DNA from 4 places in the Raoultella sp. genome. Region 2 is predicted to be linked to each of the others. Evidence: predicted binding sites of a transcription regulator. Region 2 holds the regulator's gene; each other region holds the start of a gene.
The links. The regulator PurR, encoded in region 2, represses purine synthesis genes. The targets are predictions, from matches to a motif close to CANGCAAACGTTTGCNTG.
Positions count from the first base shown of each region.

Region 1: ACZAHD_RS15485 (NCS2 family permease) is a predicted target of PurR. The motif match lies at 1,511-1,528, and genes of this name have one in related genera.
Region 3: gcvT (glycine cleavage system aminomethyltransferase GcvT) is a predicted target of PurR. The motif match lies at 2,375-2,392, and genes of this name have one in related genera.
Region 4: ACZAHD_RS12560 (amino acid aminotransferase) is a predicted target of PurR. The motif match lies at 1,976-1,993, and genes of this name have one in related genera.

Region 1 covers NZ_JBCNNS010000088.1:9,917-14,783, forward strand. Annotated here, with positions in the region: gene cbrC (PF03691 family colicin E2 tolerance protein CbrC) at 221-808, opposite strand; gene yieH (6-phosphogluconate phosphatase) at 805-1,494, opposite strand; gene ACZAHD_RS15485 (NCS2 family permease) at 1,663-3,000, shown strand; gene ACZAHD_RS15490 (NADPH-dependent FMN reductase) at 3,053-3,619, opposite strand; gene ACZAHD_RS15495 (4'-phosphopantetheinyl transferase family protein) at 3,657-4,394, opposite strand; gene yidZ (HTH-type transcriptional regulator YidZ) at 4,542-4,867, opposite strand, start outside.
Region 2 covers NZ_JBCNNS010000080.1:10,686-15,552, reverse strand. Annotated here, with positions in the region: gene cfa (cyclopropane fatty acyl phospholipid synthase) at 1-327, opposite strand, end outside; gene punC (purine nucleoside transporter PunC) at 624-1,808, opposite strand; gene punR (DNA-binding transcriptional activator PunR) at 1,918-2,829, shown strand; gene purR (HTH-type transcriptional repressor PurR) at 2,854-3,879, opposite strand; gene cydH (cytochrome bd-I oxidase subunit CydH) at 4,176-4,265, shown strand; gene ACZAHD_RS14715 (MFS transporter) at 4,429-4,867, shown strand, end outside.
Region 3 covers NZ_JBCNNS010000095.1:3,071-7,937, reverse strand. Annotated here, with positions in the region: gene gcvP (aminomethyl-transferring glycine dehydrogenase) at 1-649, opposite strand, end outside; gene gcvH (glycine cleavage system protein GcvH) at 764-1,153, opposite strand; gene gcvT (glycine cleavage system aminomethyltransferase GcvT) at 1,178-2,272, opposite strand; gene ubiI (FAD-dependent 2-octaprenylphenol hydroxylase) at 2,708-3,910, opposite strand; gene ubiH (2-octaprenyl-6-methoxyphenyl hydroxylase) at 3,921-4,867, opposite strand, start outside.
Region 4 covers NZ_JBCNNS010000061.1:10,258-15,124, reverse strand. Annotated here, with positions in the region: gene ACZAHD_RS12565 (MBL fold metallo-hydrolase) at 12-659, shown strand; gene ACZAHD_RS12560 (amino acid aminotransferase) at 722-1,912, opposite strand; gene ACZAHD_RS12555 (porin) at 2,097-3,179, opposite strand; gene asnS (asparagine--tRNA ligase) at 3,771-4,867, opposite strand, start outside.

The DNA.
Region 1 (4,867 bases), on a different contig from region 2:
TCGCGCTGCGCTTAGCTGGCCAGGTGTTCGCAGCCTTATGCGGATCGGTAGCCGGGCAGGCACAGCGCGCTGCATTCGGGGGGACGAGAATTCTGGTTTCCGCATCGTTGTCAGGGCTGGCCGGCAGCAGAATGATTTTGGCGAAATCCTCTCCATAATAAAATCATCCCAATACGGCAGCCCTGTTGGCATTCCAGTTAACCCGGCATGGGGCGGTCTATTATGAAAAATCTGCCCAGAGGCGCAATTTACCGCAGCTCAGGCAGCTGAACAGGTATCCCTGGCAATCGCCGTCATTACGCAAATATTTCGCCAGATCTTCATACTTCAGACCAAACTGTGCGCAATCGTCCGCAAGATCGGCAAACTCGCTGAGACGATCTTTTATCTCTTCCCAGCCGACATAGCCAAGAAAGGCGCAGAAATCGCCACAGTGAGCGAGCCAGAACTCCTGTTGCCAGCCTCGATAGCCGGGCGTGCGGCTTTTTAGCTCAAATTCCTGCTCTTCACTATAAGGGCTTATAAAGCTGCCGTTAAATTCACCCTCTTCATCAAACTGTCCCTGGATGCCTTCAATGCTGCATTCGTCCTGAAAGCAGCCTTTAAATTTTTCCGCCGCAGAGCCGTCGGCTATACACCACGGACAGAGGTGCTCCACGTCTTCCACACAGTAGAACGGCGAGGTGTAATAAACCGAAGTCTGTTGTTCGCAGCATTGGCAAACCACGGTTTTGTCCTGCGCGAATGCCCCTGTTTCCAGGGGAGCGGGATGATATTTAAAGATAGGCAACGGTTTAGTCTGCCTCATAAAAAATCCTTTTTTAATGTTTTTCGCGTTATATTCCAGCCGCGTGCCTGCCATAGCTCAGGTAGCTCTTCGAGGCGGGTAAAGGTCGTCACTTTCGGATGTACGATTGGTTTATTATGCGGGTCGGCGCAGAAATAGAATACCTCCATGCCTGCTGAGATACCCGACTGCGCGCCGGCACTGGAATCATCAACCAGAATGCAGTTTTCGACGTTAACGTTCATCGCTTTTGCCGCATGGAACATCAGTGCCGGATCGGGCTTCCAGCGCTGAATATCGTAACCGCTGTACAGTCGGTCGGGAAAATGGCGCAACATGCCGGTTCTTCCCAGCGAGTGCTGCATTTTACTGACCGGGCCGTTAGAGACCACGCACATTGGCACGTTTACCGCATCCAGCAGCGCCTGTGCGCCTGGGATGACTTCCAGCTCGGTATCAAAAAGGCGTGCGACTTCATCGCGATAAACCGGCTCAAGGGTCGCTTTGTCCAGATTAACGCCGTACTCTGCATTAATGGTGTCGATAATCTCGTACAGCTTTACACCTTTGAAGCGCTTAAAAATCTCTTCTAAATCCAGCGTAATGCCGAATTCCCTGAACATGTGAATGTAGGCGCGGGAGCAGATTACCTCGCTGTCGACCAGCGTGCCGTCACAGTCGAAAAACAGGGCTTCTATTTGGGACATGCCGTTTCCATTTTTACAAGTTAACGTTTTCGTCCTGCCTGTTCACAAGACGCAATCGTTGCCGTATAGGCAAATTCAATGAAAAAAATTACCATACAACTGCACCCGGTGTCGCATTTTGGTATAGGATAGCGACGAATTTTCCCTCCTTTTGTTCGGAAACCGATAATGAGTCAACAACACACCAGCCAGTCTTCTGGCCAGGGTCTGCTGGAGCGCGTATTCAAACTACGTGAGCACGGCACGACGGCACGTACTGAAGCGATAGCAGGTTTCACCACCTTTTTGACAATGGTCTACATTGTTTTCGTTAACCCACAAATTCTTGGCGTAGCGGGTATGGATACCAGCGCTGTCTTTGTGACGACCTGCCTGATCGCCGCCTTCGGTAGTATTCTGATGGGGCTGTTTGCTAACCTGCCGGTTGCGCTGGCGCCAGCAATGGGGCTGAACGCCTTTTTTGCCTTTGTCGTCGTCCAGGCGATGGGGCTGCCGTGGCAGGTGGGAATGGGCGCTATTTTCTGGGGCGCTGTTGGTCTGCTGCTGCTGACTATTTTCCGCGTACGTTACTGGATGATCGCCAATATTCCCGTCAGCCTGCGGGTGGGGATCACCAGCGGTATTGGATTGTTTATCGGCATGATGGGGCTGAAAAATGCTGGCGTGATTGTCGCAAACAAAGACACGCTGGTGAGCATCGGCAACCTGACCTCCCACAGCGTGCTGCTGGGGATTCTCGGCTTCTTTATTATCGCTATTCTCGCCTCCCGTAACATTCATGCTGCGGTGCTGGTCTCCATCATCGTCACGACGCTGCTGGGCTGGATGCTGGGCGACGTTCACTACACCGGTATTGTTTCCGCGCCGCCGAGCATTACGTCGGTGATTGGCCATGTTGATCTGGCTGGCTCATTGAATCTCGGTCTGGCGGGCATCATCTTCTCGTTTATGCTGGTCAACCTGTTCGACTCCTCCGGAACCCTGATCGGCGTGACCGATAAAGCCGGTCTGGCCGATGAAAAAGGCAAATTCCCGCGGATGAAACAGGCGCTGTTTGTTGACAGTATCTCATCGGTGGCAGGCTCCTTTATCGGTACCTCTTCAGTGACCGCCTATATTGAATCTTCCTCTGGCGTTTCCGTAGGCGGGCGTACCGGCCTGACGGCAGTGGTGGTGGGGATTCTGTTCCTGCTGGTGATTTTCCTGTCACCGCTGGCGGGCATGGTGCCAGCGTATGCCGCAGCAGGTGCACTGATCTATGTCGGTGTGCTGATGACATCCAGTCTGTCGCGCGTGAAGTGGGACGATCTGACGGAGGCGGTGCCGGCCTTTGTGACCGCCGTGATGATGCCGTTTAGCTTCTCGATTACCGAAGGGATTGCGTTGGGCTTTATCTCTTACTGCGTGATGAAGATTGGTACCGGTCGCCTGCGCGATCTCAGCCCGTGCGTGATAATCGTCTCGCTGCTCTTCGTGCTGAAAATCGTGTTTATCGACGCGCACTAAGCGTCGCGTATAATGAAAAAGCCCGGCAGTCCACAGCGCTGCCGGGCTTTTTTTACGCTTTCACTCGCTGAATATACTCGCCAAAGGCGCTCAGCTGTCCGCTCAGATGATCGAGCGTGCTCTGATCGACCACCTCTCCCGACTGCGGGTCGACCTTGTTCTGAATCACACCGCCCATAAACTCAGGCTTGTTCATTACCATCGCGTCGAGGAACACCAGAATTTGACGTAGGTGATACTGGCAGCGCGCGCCGCCAATTGCGCCCATAGAACTGGTTTGAATCAGGACCGGTTTTCCTGACAGCGGTTGTTCAGGTAGGCGCGACAGCCAGTCAATCGCATTTTTCAGGCCACCTGGAACGGAATAGTTATATTCGGGTGTCACGATAACAACACCATCGGCTTCGCGAATCTGTTGCGCAATATCCTGTACGCTTTGCGGAAACCCGTCTTCCTGCTGGACGTCGGCATCATAGAGAGGAATATCGCCAATGGACGGTAATGCGGACACTACCATACCCGCCGGCGCGATGCCGGGGAGAGTACGTGCGACCATGCCATTAAAAGAGCCTTTGCGCAGGCTTCCGAGTAATGTCACAACTTTCAACGTATCAGACATGATTGCTCCTTTGCATCATGATGGCCGGTAAAACCGGTCAGTTGAGGGAGAAGGCTTTTTCTACCGGTAAACTGGTGAAGCGCATCAGTCGGGCTGACGGTTCTTTTGCTCGACTTTGCGCACCAGGCAAGCTTCGCCAGCCCTCTTTACCGCTATATTCCCAGACTTTTAGTTGGCCAATATCCGGGCTGGCGGCGATGGACCAGACCAGTACCGTTTCGGCGTCGCAGACGGCTTCAATTGATTGCGTCCCGTTTGTTCGTAACCGCCCGGAACCCGGAAGAAGCTGTAGGTTAACGGCGGTTTCGCCGGTCAACTTCATCACGCTTTTACGTAGTGCATCCAACTGGGCGCGCGCTTCGTCAGGATCGTGCTGATTGTTAATCCACAAACGCTCATTCCGGTCAAAGGTATTGTGTTCCTTGTCGTGCGATGAATATAAACCGCGGGAGGCGTGCTGCAATTCCATATCCAGGCCGCAATCGCCTTCGGTGGTTAACGCGACACCGACGATATTTCCGGTATAGGCGATGGAGAACCGCGGGAGATGTTCATCGCGAAAAGCGGGTTTTCCATTCTCTTCGTCAATCATTTCGGGAAGTTCGCTGATGCCATACAACATAAAGAGTAGTTCTGCGAGTAGTGACCGTGATGCGCAATATCGGCTTTGTCGATACTCAGGCAGGCGCCTTGCGTATTGATAACAGGCCGCTGACAGGCGTGTTGATAGCGGCTCTCGGGTGTTGAGTATCCTTCTTGCAAAATGCGTTGCCATTCGTCGCTCCGTGATTAATGGTCAATGATAGAAGTTGCGAATTATATTATCGCTCAGAATTGATAGGTTTTAATGCGGAAATGCCCCCTTGAAAAGGGGAATTGCATGAATTTTACAATTTATTGCGCAAGGCGGGCTAACGCTGAACTATAGCGGTTCAATGTAGAGCTGTCTGAGCGTTTCTCGTAGCCAGACGATCTTCGGGTTATCGCTGTTGCGCTTATGCCACAGGAGGGTGAAGGGGACGCGTATTTTCTCCAGCTGCAACGGTTCTAGTGGTAGCGGGAGTGAGACCAGCGGCAGATGGTGCTGCCGGTTATAGTGATGGCAGTAACGTGGCGCGGTGGCCAGCATCGTATGATGGGGTTGAGCTGCCATAAACAGCGATTGCTCAAAACCTGGAACGGTCAATGCCACGGTGCGTTTATGCCCCAGATCGTGCAGAACATCATCCAGCGCCCAGGTATCACTCT
Region 2 (4,867 bases):
TTTACTTTGTAGATTAAACAGGCGAGCGCCCACGATGCGCAACGTATCTTTGAAATGATGCGGGAGTTGATTTTCCAGCCCGGCACGCAATACTTTATGGAAGAATATATCCAGCCGTTCGCAATCCCACCAGCCGTCCATATAACTTTCACCTAACCCCAGCGACCCTTCCTGTAAAACACGCTTAAAAAAGAGCGGATTGTTAATCCGCAGATCGGAGGGGGCGGGCCCATTGACTTCAATACCCGCGCGGCCGAGTAATTCGGTTGCAATTCGGTACCAGTCGTCGTCTGGTACGCTTACTTCTTCTATACACGATGAACTCATAGCTTCTCCATCACGCCCAAGTGATCAGAACCTTAAAACAGCGTAGACGCTTTTTTGGCTTTGTGAGAAATCTCACGGAATATCCGTGAAGCTGCTATCCGACGTAGAACAGAGGAAGGGTGATAACCCTTGCCGAAAGGCCTTCCATGGTGAAACGGGATGCATCCTGCTCCCGTTAATCTTAAAAAATAATTTATTTATGTGAAGCCGGATCCAGTATAGGCCGCTGAAATCAGGCTTTCAATAAAAATATATTAGCATGCTAATTACTGAGCCGTAACATCACTGAAATGTGTTTATGCATGTGACGATTCCGTGTTCAGGTAAGTGCTCTGACGTTGCATAAAATAGCCCAGTCCGGCCAGCACAATAGAGACCAGCATCACGCTGGTGGTGGTCTGCAGCGGCGTGGCAATCAGCGCGGAAACCAGCAGACTGGTCAGGAAACACAGGCCGAGTTGCAGCGTGTTTTGCAGCGCGGCGGCACGACCGGTCGCCTGCGGGAACGGCTTCAGCGCCTGGGCGACAACTATCGGGTAAATCCCGCCATTAACAATAGCCATCACGCAGAAGGGAATCATCACCGCAATAATTGAGGCATCCGCCACCATGCCAACCATCCAGGTTGCCGCCACGCTGACGGCGAAAATCACCAGCAGCCAGGGCAACAGTTGTTGACCCTGCCATTTCTGCAGCACCGCGCGGCACCCATAGCCACCGACTAAAAAGGCGATAGTCTGCGGGACATAGCTAAGACCAATGGCGGTTGGACCGTAGCCCATTTCATGGAGAATAAACGGCGACCCGGTCAACCAGGCAAAAAAGCTGGCGGAGCAGGCGGCGTAAATCAGTACGTTTCCGCTGTATTCGCGTGAGCGCAGCAGCGTCATAAAAGTCAGTTTTTCGCGGACGTCACCCTGCGGCCTGACGATCGGCTTCAGGCGTAGGGCGGGGACCATCAGCAGCAGGGCGATGGCAAAAAGGGTAGCAAAAATAGCCTGCCATTCCAGATGGGTGAGCAGCCAACTGCCGAGCAACGGTGCCAGCGCTGGCGATAAGCCCACCAGCGGCATAATGGTGGCGAAAATACGGTTAGTGTGCTGAGCGGGGTAATAATCCGTGACCATCGCCTGCCAGGTCACCGCTGCGGCACAGACGCCGATTGCCTGAATAAAGCGCAGCACCAGCATCAGGGTGGCATCACGCACCCACAGCATCCCCAGACAGCTGATAGCGAAGATAGCCAGCCCGGTCAGCAGAATTGGTTTACGTCCGTAGCGGTCCGAGAGCGGGCCCCAGAACAACTGTCCGATGGCGAAGCCGGCGAGGAACAGACTCAGGCTGGCGCTGACCGATGCCGCAGAGGTATTGAGATCCTGCTGAATAGCCGAAAAGGCCGGCAGATACATGTCGGTGGCCAGGAAACCCAGCACGCTGAGTCCCGCCAGCCACACTAAAAATCCTTTCCCGGGTTGTTGCATAACATTCTCTTATAGATGCAGATATGATGCCGCAGAGTGTAGGGAGTGCATTCTGGCTTGTGAAACGCTAATATTTGCTACATGCATTCAAAATTTTTGCAGGCAGAATATGTGGTCCGAATACTCACTCGAAGTTGTTGATGCTGTAGCCCGCAACGGCAGCTTTAGCGCAGCGGCGCAGGAACTGCACCGCGTACCTTCGGCGGTCAGTTATACTGTACGTCAGTTGGAAGAGTGGCTGGCGGTACCGCTGTTTGAACGCCGCCATCGCGATGTCGAATTGACCCCCGCCGGGCTCTGGTTTTTACAGGAAGGACGATCTGTTATCAAAAAAATGCAGATCACTCGCCAGCAGTGTCAGCAGATAGCCAACGGTTGGCGCGGTCAGCTGTCGATAGCCGTGGATGACATCGTTAAACCAGCCCGTATGCGGCAGATGATTGTCGATTTTTATCGTCACTTTCCGGATGTCGAGCTGATTGTTTTTCAGGAGGTCTTCAACGGCGTCTGGGACGCGCTGGCCGACGGACGCGTGGAACTGGCTATCGGAGCAACCCGTTCGATTCCGGTAGGGGGGCGCTACGCCTTTCGTGATATGGGGATGCTGAGCTGGGATTGCGTGGTGGCGAGCCATCATCCGCTGGCGCAGATGACCGGGCCGCTCAGCGATGACGTGTTGCGCAACTGGCCGTCGTTGGTCCGGGAAGATACCTCTCGCTCATTGCCGAAACGCACGACCTGGCTACTGGATAACCAGAAAAGGGTGGTGGTGCCGGACTGGGAATCATCGGCCACCTGCCTCTCGGCGGGATTGTGCGTAGGAATGGTGCCGAGCCATTTTGCTCGCCCCTGGATTGACCGTGGCGAATGGACCGTGCTGGCGCTGGAAAATCCGTTCCCGGACGCTGCGTGTTGCCTGACTTGGCAGCAGAGTGACGCCTCACCGGCCCTTTTGTGGCTGCTGGATTATCTGGGGGACAGTGAAACGTTAAACCGGGAGTGGCTACGGGCGCCGGAATAGACATAGCCGGCGCCGCACGATTGATTAGCGACGGTAATCGACGAACGGGCCGTCGACGACGGAGCGGCGCTCTACCAGTCGCGGGTGAACCTCGATCGACTGGGACTCTTCACGTTTGTTGACGATACGATCCATCAACATATTGAAGGCCGCTTCCCCCAGCGAATCTTTCGGCTGATGGATGGTGGTCAGCGCCGGGCTGAAATAGCGGGCGTTACGCACGTTATCATACCCGATCAGCGAAATGTCCTGCGGTACGCGCAGACCCATCTCATCCGCAGCACAGATTGCGCCCATCGCCATGATATCGCCGCCGCAGAAGACCGCCGTCGGGCGATGCTGCTGGCTGAGGATCTGCTGCATTGCACGGTAGCCGGATTCAGGCTCGAAGTCCCCCTGAACAATCCAGCTTTCCGGAACGGCAATCTGCGCTTCTTCCATGGCTTTCATAAAGCCGGCCAGGCGCCCGGCGCCGGTGTTACGTTCCAGCGGGCCAGGGATCACGCCGATCTCGCGGTGGCCGCGTTCGACCAGGTAGCGCCCGGCCATATAGCCGCCTTCGAAGGCGTTATCGATCACCGAATCGGTGAAGTCGGCTTTGGATTCACCCCAGTCCATGACCACCATCGGAATATGGCGGTACTCTTCCAGCATGCGGAGCACCGATTCCGGGTATTCAGAACACATAACCAGCATGCCGTCGACACGCTTTTGCGCCATCATCGACAGATAGGCCTGCTGTTTTTCGGGATCGTTCCACGCATTGCCCAAAATCAGAGTATAGCCTTTCTGGAAACAGCTCTTTTCTACAGATTCAATAATCTCAGCGAAATAGGCCGCTTCGCTGCTGGTGGCCAGCAGACCGATCGATTTGGTGTGATTAACCTTCAGGCTGCGAGCAACGGCGCTTGGAGAATAGTGCAGCTCTTTGATCGCCGCCCACACGGCGTTGCGGGTTTCTTCCGCCACGAAACGGGTTTTGTTAATTACATGTGATACTGTTGTAGTGGAAACGTTTGCGCGCTTCGCTACATCTTTAATTGTTGCCATTACTTCTCACTCCAGACCTTGACCTGATCGTCTGATTATCGATACGTAAACGTTTGCCTGTACACACCCTGAATACAATTTTCAACATTGCATCACGTCGGGAAAACGACACAGAACGACAGGAAGGGGTCAATGGCCGATACGCTTTCAAATTAGCGTGGGATTTTGTCCGATCTTGCGGCAAAGGGGAAGAGCAAAAATGTGCATCACCCTAAAACATGGAAGATTTTTGTGCGATATTGTGCAAAAATGAGCAAGCTCACTTTTCGTGTGGGGATAACTGGGGAGAAAAATTGATGGATACCGATTTAAAGTTTTCGCTGACGACAACGATTATTGTCCTGGGGCTCATCGTGGCCGCCGCCCTGACCGCGGTACTGCACTGATTTATCCGGGGGAGAGGCCCCTTTCCCCCGATATCCCGCCATTATTATCAATTTCGCAAAAATCTTTTGCCATTTCGTTTACTTTTGTTTTTTTGTGATTGATGTCATGCTTTTGACTTCTGATGAGATACCGTTGCCGATGACGGTCTGCTGGAGTCATTGAATGAAAATCAACTTTCCCTTGTTAGCGCTGGCGATAGGCGCGTTTGGTATTGGTACCACGGAGTTTTCCCCGATGGGGCTGCTGCCGGTGATTGCCAAAGGCGTCGACGTGTCAATTCCGGCGGCGGGAATGCTGATCAGTGCTTATGCGATCGGCGTGATGGTCGGGGCGCCGCTAATGACTTTGCTGCTCTCTCATCGCGCGCGCAGAAATGCACTGATTTTTCTGATGGCGATCTTCACGCTGGGTAACGTCCTCTCCTCAATGGCGCCGGATTACACTACGCTACTGATTTCACGCATTATCACCAGCCTTAACCACGGAGCTTTCTTCGGCCTCGGTTCGGTGGTTGCGGCGAGCGTGGTGCCGAAACACAAACAGGCCAGCGCGGTGGCGACCATGTTCATGGGGTTGACCATCGCTAATATTGGCGGCGTTC
Region 3 (4,867 bases), on a different contig from region 2:
ACAGCACGCCGAAAACGTCCTGATGGTCGAGCGCTTTTTCCGCCTCATCAACGATGACGTCAAAGCCAAAGGTTGCGGCGCGGGTGCGCACCACGTCCAGAGTCTGCGGATGTACATCGGCGGCAACGAAGAAACGGTTCGCATTCTTCAGCTTGCTGACGCGTTTGGCCATCGCCATCGCTTCAGCTCCGGCGGTCGCCTCATCCAGCAGCGAGGCGGAGGCGATGTCCAGCCCGGTCAGATCGAGGGTCACCTGCTGGAAATTCAGCAGTGATTCCAGGCGGCCCTGGGAAACTTCCGGCTGGTAAGGGGTGTAAGCGGTGTACCAACCGGGGTTTTCCAGCATATTGCGCTGAATAACCGGCGGCAACTGCACGGCAGTGTAACCCATGCCGATGTAAGACTTGAAGCGCTTGTTGCGACCGGCGATCGCCTTCAGCTCCGCCAGCGCAGCGAATTCGGTAGTCGCGTCACCCACCTGAGGAGGGGTCGCCAGCTGAATATCCTGCGGCACAATCTGGCCAATCAGGGCGTTAAGCGAATCGGCGCCAACGGTGTTCAGCATCTCCTGCTGTTGCTGAGCATCCGGACCGATGTGACGTTCAATAAAGGCGCCGCGGTTTTCAAGCTGACCTAAAGTCTGAGTCATGAGCGATGGTTCCTGAAACGTGCAGTGAATCGTATGTGTCTTTACTTACCTGAACAGGTAAAAATCCTTCACGCTGCTGGCAGCAGATGCCCGCAGCGTGGAGGGGTAAGATATTTACTCGTTTTCCAGCAGCGCCGCATAGGCAGCCGCGTCAAGCAGGGCCGCAACCTGTGCTTCATCGCTGGCCTTAATTTTAAAGATCCAGCCATCCGCGTACGGGTCACTGTTTACCAGCTCCGGAGAGTCATTCAGTTCTTCGTTCACCGCCACAATCTCGCCGCTAATCGGGGCATAAATATCAGACGCCGCTTTCACCGACTCGGCAACCGCACAGTCGTCACCCGCTTCAACGGCTGCGCCGATGTCCGGCAGATCGACGAAAACCATATCGCCAAGCAGTTCCTGGGCATGTTCGGTGATCCCGACGGTGTAGGTGCCATCAGCTTCTTTGCGCAGCCATTCGTGTTCTTTACTGTATTTCAGTTCTGCTGGTACGTTGCTCATCAATTAATCTCCAAAAAAGGGGAATCACACCACGGCTTTGCCGTTGCGTACAAAAACAGGTTTAGTCACTTTTACCGGCATTTCGCGGTTGCGAATCTGCACAATGGCCGTCTCGCCGATACCGGCCGGTACGCGCGCCAACGCGATACTGTAGCCCAGCGTCGGAGAGAAGGTGCCACTGGTGATAATACCTTCTTTCTGATTACCGTCGGCATCGCTAAAGCGCACCGGCAAACCGCCGCGCAGGACGCCTTTCTCGGTCATCACCAGCCCCACCAACTGCTCGGTACCTTTTTCACGCTGCAGTTCCAGCGCTTCGCGACCGATGAACGCACGATCGGAGGGTTCCCAGGCAATGGTCCAGCCCATATTCGCCGCCAGCGGAGAGATGCTTTCATCCATCTCCTGGCCATACAGGTTCATCCCCGCTTCCAGACGCAAGGTATCGCGAGCGCCCAGCCCACACGGCTTCACGCCAGCGTCCAGCAGACCACGCCAGAAATCAGCAGCCTGCTCATTCGGCATGGCGATTTCGTACCCGGTTTCACCGGTATAACCGGTCGTGGCAATAAACAGATCGCCAGCCTGCACGCCAAAGAACGGTTTCATCCCTTCGACAGCCTGACGCTGTGCGTCGGTGAACAGCGTTGCCGCTTTCGCTTTCGCCTGCGGCCCCTGTACGGCAATCAGGGAAAGATCGTCACGGACGGTCATCTCAAGACCATAGGGTTCAGCCTGCTGGGTAATCCAGGCGAGGTCTTTTTCACGGGTGGCTGAGTTAACCACAAGGCGGAAATAATCTTCACTAAGGAAATAGACAATCAGATCATCGATGACGCCAGCGGACGCGGTAAGCATGCCGGTATACAGCGCTTTGCCAGGCACCGTCAGCTTCGCGACGTCGTTAGCCAGCAGATAGCGCAGGAACTCCCGAATGCGGCTGCCGTGGAAATCGACGATGGTCATGTGCGAAACATCGAACATCCCGGCGTCGCCTCGCACCGCGTGGTGCTCATCAATCTGGGAACCGTAATGCAGCGGCATCATCCAGCCATGGAAGTCGACCATGCGCGCACCGCACAGCGTGTGTTGTTCATACAACGGAGTCTGTTGAGCCATCTTTTCCTCATCGAATAAAACGGAACCAGCTACTGGGTTGGGCGATGTCATTGGGGCAATTTCGCACCACGAAATCCACCGTCGTCGCCATGTCAGGGCGCCGACGCAAACGTTCTCTTTTGCCTGAACTTACCACCGAACCCGGCGCTAAACCATAAGCAAAATCAGGACATCACATTAGCTTATGACTAAAAGTCGCTAAAAAGACCACAGAATTATTGACTGGAAATAAGCGATTTATTCCACACAAAAATAACACCACAGACTAATAAAACCGAGAATGATGGTATTTTATGCGATAAAAGAGGGCTGTTTTCTTTTTCAAAAAAATAGAGACATTAATAAAACTAATGCGAAAAAATAGGTGAAATTAGATTATTTCAAATGAGAGGAGAAAACCCGGCACCGGGGCCGGGAGAGAGAAGTGTGACGCGCTTAACGTAACCAGGCCGGAAGATCGTTTAAGCCCATCGCCTGGCGAATCAACTGCGGTTTGACGCCGGGTAGCGTATCCGCCAGTTTGAGGCCAATATCGCGCAGCAGTTTCTTCGCCGGGTGACTGCCGGAGAACATTTCGCGAAAGCCCTGCATCCCCGCCAGCATCATCGCGGCGCTGTGCTTGCGGCTACGTTCATAGCGACGCAGATACAGGTACTGACCAATATCTTTGCCCTGCGCATGCAGACGGCGGAGTTCATCGATCAGTTCCGCTGCATCCATAAAGCCCAGATTCACTCCCTGCCCGGCCAGCGGGTGAATGGTGTGCGCGGCATCGCCAACCAGCACCAGGCGATGCGCCGCGAACTGGCGCGCGTAGCGGCCGGTCAACGGGAAAGTCTGACGCTCGCTTGCCAGCTGGCACAGGCCAAGCCGGTTATCGAAGGCAATATTCAGCGCCTGATTAAACGCCGCCTCATCAACCTGCTGCATCCGCTGTGCTTCCTGCGGCGATAGGGACCAGACGATCGAACACAGATGCGGATCGCTCAGCGGCAAAAACGCCAGAATGCCGTCGCCGTGGAACGCCTGACGGGCAATCGCCTGGTGCGGATCTTCGGTACGAATGGTGGCAACCAGCGCATGATGGCGATAGTCCCAGAATGTCAGCGCTATATCCGCTTTGTTGCGCAACCACGAGTTCGCACCGTCTGCACCGACCACCAGCCTGGCGGTCAACATCTTGCCATCCTGCAAGCTGAGAAACGCTTCGTTTTCTCCCCACGCCACCTGCTGCAACTGAGCCGGGGCCAGCAGGGTGACGTCGGCGCAGCGCTGCGCCTTTTGCCACAGAGTATAGTGAACGACCGCATTTTCAATAATATGGCCAAGGTGGCTGAAGCCCATACTCTGGTCATCAAAGCTGATATGGCCAAAGCTGTCCTTATCCCACACTTCCATACCGTGATAACAGCTGGCGCGCCGGGCGATAATCTCCGGCCAGACATCCAGCCTGCTAAGCAGTTTTTCGCTGGCGGCGTTAATGGCCGATACCCGCAGCGCTGGCGGCGCATCGGCGTTTAACGGCTGCGGCTCGACTTGTTCCAGCACTGCAACCCGCAGCCCGCTCCCCTGCAAACCGCAGGCTACCGCCAGGCCCACCATGCCACCGCCAACAATGGCAACATCAACACTTTGCACGTTCAACTCCTTAACGAGGAACCCAACCGAGGGTACGCTGCGCCAGCGCGTCGCGCGCCGGGGTAAATAATTCCATCGCCATCAGACCCACGTTACGCCCCACCACCAGCGGCGCCCAGTGATTAGCAAACAGATGCACCAGCCCATCGGTCACACCGATGGTCGTGGCCTTATCATCTGCTCGTCGCGCCTGATAGCGACAAAGAAGCGAGTAATCGCCGGGATCCTGCCCGGTAGCGCAGGCCTGCGCCAACGTTTCCGCCAGGCTCATCACATCCCGCAGGCCGAGATTAAAGCCCTGCCCGGCGATGGGATGCAGCGTTTGCGCCGCATTCCCGACCAGCACCAGGCGATGGGAAATCGGGCGCGTAGCGGTAGTCAACGCCAATGGGTAAACGCTGCGCTTCCCGACATGGGTGATCCGTCCCAGCCGCCAGCCAAACGCCTGCTGCAGCTGCTCGCAAAATTTCGCGTCAGACCACCCCAGAACCTCATCATGCTGTGACTGCGGGTGGCACCATACCAACGAACAGCGCCCATGTGACATCGGCAGCATGGCCAGCGGCCCATGTTCGGTGAAGCGTTCAAAAGCGCGCCCTTCATGGGGCAACGCTGTGCTGACGTTGGCAATAATCGCCAGTTGTTCGTAAGGCTGCTGCTGCCAGCTCATACCGCAGCGGGCACCCAGCGTGGAACGCGAGCCGTCGGCGGCGACCAGCAGTTGACCTTCGATCGTTTCGCCGCTATCCAGAGTGATGCTGACGCCCTTCTCCCATCGGGTGACGTCTTCGACTGTCGCCGGGCAGTGCAAGGTAATCCCCGGCGCTTCGCGCAATTGCGCGAACAATCGCTGGCCAATATCGTGCAATTCCACCACCTGGCCTAGCGCCGCCAGACCGTAATCCTGCGCATCGAGGGTCACGAATCCCGCATGCCCGCGGTCGCTGACGTGAACGC
Region 4 (4,867 bases), on a different contig from region 2:
AAAGGAGCATTATGAACTATCGTATTATTCCGGTTACCGCGTTCGCTCAGAACTGTTCTTTAATTTGGTGCGAACAAACCCGGCTTGCCGCGCTGGTCGATCCCGGCGGTGACGCTGAGCGAATCAAACAGGAAGTCACGGCAGCAGGCGTCAGCCTGATGCAGATTTTGCTCACCCACGGCCATCTCGATCACGTCGGTGCGGCGGCGGAACTGGCACAACACTATGGCGTGCCGATTATCGGACCGGAAAAAGAAGATGAGTTCTGGCTGGAAGGTCTGCCGGCGCAAAGCCGAATGTTTGGTCTGGAGGATTGCCAGGCCTTGCAGCCGGACCGCTGGCTCAATGAAGGCGACGTCGTCAGCGTGGGGAATATTGCGCTGAAGGTGCTGCACTGTCCTGGGCATACGCCAGGGCACGTAGTCTTTTTTGATGAGGCTTCCCGGCTGCTGATTTCCGGCGATGTGATTTTCAAAGGTGGCGTTGGGCGCAGCGATTTCCCGCGCGGCGATCACGGTCAGTTGATTGAGGCGATTAAACGTAAATTGTTGCCGCTGGGTGATGATGTGACGTTTATTCCCGGTCACGGGCCGATGTCGACGCTGGGTTATGAGCGTCTGCACAACCCTTTCCTGCAGGATGAAATGCCCGTCTGGTAATAACCTTAACGGGATATAAAAAAGGCCGCGTAAGCGGCCTTTTTTATTGCTGGCTGGCGAAATTACAGCACGGCGACAATTGCTTCACACAGCGGCGCCATGTTATCTGGCGTCATGCCTGCAACGTTAATACGCCCGGAAGCCACGGCATAAACTGCGAACTCTTCACGCAGACGCAGTACCTGCTCTTTAGTCAGGCCGCTGAACGAGAACATCCCGTTTTGCTTAGTGATGAAAGAGAAGTCGCGGCTGGCCCCTTTTTCCTGCAGGGTATTGACGAACAGCAGACGCATGCGCTGAATACGCTGACGCATATCGGTCAGCTCTTGTTCCCAGATAGCGCGCAGTGCATCGTTGCTGAGAATTGTCGCCACCACCGACGCACCGTGCGCAGGCGGGTTGGAGTAGTTGGCACGAATCGTCGACTTCATCTGAGTAAAGGCGCGGTCAACGGTCTCGGTATCCGCCGCAACCAGCGTACAGGCACCCACGCGCTCGTTGTACAGGCCGAAGTTCTTCGAATAGGAGCTCGCGACCAGCAGCTCTTTATGCAGCGCAACGAACGCGCGCAGGCCTTCGGCATCTTCTTCCAGACCACGGGCAAAGCCCTGGTAGGCGAAGTCAAACAGCGGCAGCCAGCCTTTTTCAACGGACAGCTCAGCCAGCTGTTGCCACTGCTCCAGCGTAGGATCAATACCGGTTGGGTTATGGCAGCAGCCATGGAACAGAACTACGTCGCCCGCCTGTGCTTCATTGAGGCTTGCCAGCATACCGTCGAAGTCAAGGGTATGATTGGCAGCATCGTAATAGGCATATTCACGAACTTCCAGACCGGCGGAATTGAAGACGCTTTTGTGGTTCGGCCAGCTTGGGTTGCTTACCCAGACGCGCTTAACCGCGGTGTTCTTCGCCAGGAAGTCTGCGGCGACGCGCAGGGCGCCGGTGCCACCAGGCGTTTGGGCAGTACGTGCGCGTTTATCGCTGACGATTGCACTTCCTTTACCGAACAGCAGTTCCTGGGTGCAGCGGCCAAATTCCGCAATACCGTCGATACCCAGATAGTTTTTGGTGGTTTCATTTTCCAGCAGATACTGCTCTGCTTTTTTAACGCTGGTCAGGACCGGGGTTTTACCCGTTTCATCTTTGTAAACACCAATCCCGAGGTTAATTTTAGTCGGGCGGTCATCGGCACGAAACAGATCGGCCAGGCCTAAAATGGGGTCAGCAGGGGCGGCAGTAATGTTCTCAAACATGACGAGGTTCCATTGTGATTACTGAAGGGAATTTCGCTATCAGGGTAACGGGAGATCTACAAATTGCCAACCGTTTGCGACAAAAAGCGAGAAGCTTTTCGAAAGTTACGATCTTTATCTTAGTAATGTAGAAAAGCAGGACCGAAGTCCTGCTTTTTAGGCATATCACGAAGGGGTGTACTGATTAGAACTGGTAAACGATACCCACTGCCGCCTGGTCATCGGTGGACACTTTAGCAGTTTCGGTATAGCTGTTGTCGTCCAGCAGGTTGAATTTGTATGCCGCGTAGACGTTCATGTTCTTGTTGAAGTAGTACCAGGTACCCACTTCGACGTATTTAACCAGGTCAGCATCGCCGCCGGAGAAGCCGGGACGTTCCTGCAGGTTTTTACCTTTAGTCTGAACGTAGCCGATGGACGGACGCAGACCGAAGTCGAACTGATACTGAACAACGGCTTCGAAGTTCTGAGTTTTGCCAGCGAAGTAGTTAGCCTGGTTTTCCGGGGTCATGTTGTAGGTCTGAGAATACATGACCGCAGCGTAGACGTTGTTCGCGTCATACTTAGCGGAGGTTGCCCATGCTTCAGCTCTGTCGCCGTTATCGTCAGCTTTCTGCGCGACGCTGCGGTTGGAGCCAGAGTAACCTGCAGACAGTGCGATACCGTTTGCAAATGCATAGGTCGCAGAGGTGCTAACGCCGTCGCCGTTTTGTTTCTGGATAGCACGGCTGCTGTCGTTTTTACCCTGGTACTGCAGCGCGAAGCTCAGACCGTCAACCAGACCGAAGAAATCAGAGTTACGGTAGGTTGCCACGCCGTTGGTACGGCCGGTCATGTAGTTGTCGGTGTAGTTCCAGCCGTCGCCGCCCCACTCAACCAGCATATCGGTTGCGGATTCAACGTCGTAGATAGCGCCATAGTTACGGCCGTAGTCGAATGAACCGAAATCGCCCGCTTTCAGACCCGCGAAGGCCAGACGAGTTTTGGTCGGCTGGGCACCTTCAACGTTGGACGCATCCATGTTGTATTCCCACTGGCCGTAACCGGTCAGTTGATCGTTGATCTGGGTTTCGCCTTTCAGACCGATACGTGCATAGGTGGTGTCGCCATTATTGGTGTCACCGTTGGTGGTCCAGATGTGTTCACCAACCATTTTCCCGTAGAAGTCCAGTTTGTTGCCGTTTTTGTTATAGATTTCTGCAGCGTTAGCTGCGCCGGCTACCAGCAGGGCAGGGATTACCACTGCCAGAATATTGCGCTTCATCATTATTTATTACCCTCATTAATATTTTTATATGAACACTTGCCACTGCCGCCAATAAGTTCCGTCAATAAAAATTTACAGAACTATTGATGATAGTTTGGTGTCTGAAGGCATCTTTCCATCCGCGCCAGCGTTTCGCTAGCCGGAAAATGCTACCAATGTCGCATATGAGTAACAATAAGAAAAAATATGTAACTAAATGTGTATTTTTTGGAACTTTGTGAACTCAATCAAAATTCCGTTCCACTTTGCTCGCAAAATCAACAAACCATATATATCTATATGAATTAATTATGATTAATTTAGATAAAGACCCATTTGTGCATTTTGTGTCTGCATTTCGCTTTTTTTTTGCTCAGTATTTGTCTTTGCATCTTGTGCTGCGAGAGGTTAAAAAATGAACAAAATTATCAGGCATTTCGTCGAGGAATGCACATAAGGTGCGATTTGTCGTACATGAACAAGCCGTAATAGTGAGTAACATAAATGTTAACTGGAAGGGTTGATGTTTAAATTTCTTGATATTCATTAACAGAGCTTGACATAAAAAAAGGCCAGCTTGCGCTGGCCTTCGGCAATGATAAGATAAATTAATCAGAATGTGGCGTTGCGCGGAGTACGCGGGAACGGGATCACATCACGCACATTTTGTACGCCGGTCACGTAGGCGATCAGACGTTCGAAGCCCAGACCGAAGCCGGAGTGCGGTACGGTGCCGTAACGACGCAGGTCGCGGTACCACCAGTAGTCTTCTTTATTAAGACCCATTTCCGCCATACGCGCGTCAAGCACCTCCAGGCGCTCTTCACGCTGAGAACCCCCGATGATTTCACCAATACCTGGCGCCAGAACGTCCATTGCGGCGACGGTTTTACCGTCTTCATTAAGGCGCATATAGAACGCCTTAATGTCTTTCGGATAGTTTTTCACAACCACTGGCGCTTTGAAGTGTTCTTCCGCCAGGTAGCGCTCGTGCTCGGAAGAGAGGTCCACGCCCCAGTAAACCGGGTTTTCAAACGGCTTACCGCAGTTTTCAAGGATGGTTACCGCGTCGGTATAGTCTACCTGGGCAAAATCGGCAGACACGAAACGCTCAAGGCGATCTATCGCATCTTTATCCACGCGCTCGGCGAAGAATTTCATATCGTCCGCACGTTCTTCCAGTACCGCTTTGAAGACGTATTTCAGCATGGCTTCCGCCAGGCCTGCGACGTCGTTCAGGTTGGCAAACGCGACTTCCGGCTCCAGCATCCAGAACTCCGCAAGGTGGCGGCTGGTGTTGGAGTTTTCGGCACGGAAGGTTGGGCCAAAGGTGTAGATTTTAGACAGTGCGCAAGCATAGGTTTCACCGTTCAACTGGCCGGATACGGTCAGGAACGACTCTTTACCGAAGAAATCTTTATCGAAATCCACTTTGCCCTGATCGTTACGCGGCAGGTTTTCCAGATCCAGCGTGGAAACGCGGAACATTTCACCCGCGCCTTCGGTATCAGAAGCGGTGATCAGCGGCGTGGAAACCCAGAAGAAGCCCTGCTCGTCAAAGAAGCGATGTAGCGCTTGTGCCAGGGTATGACGCACGCGAGCGACCGCGCCGATCAGGTTAGTGCGCGGGCGCAGGTGTGCAACTTCGCGCAGATACTCGATGCTGTGACGCTTAGCGGCCATCGGATAGGTATCCGGATCTTCTACCC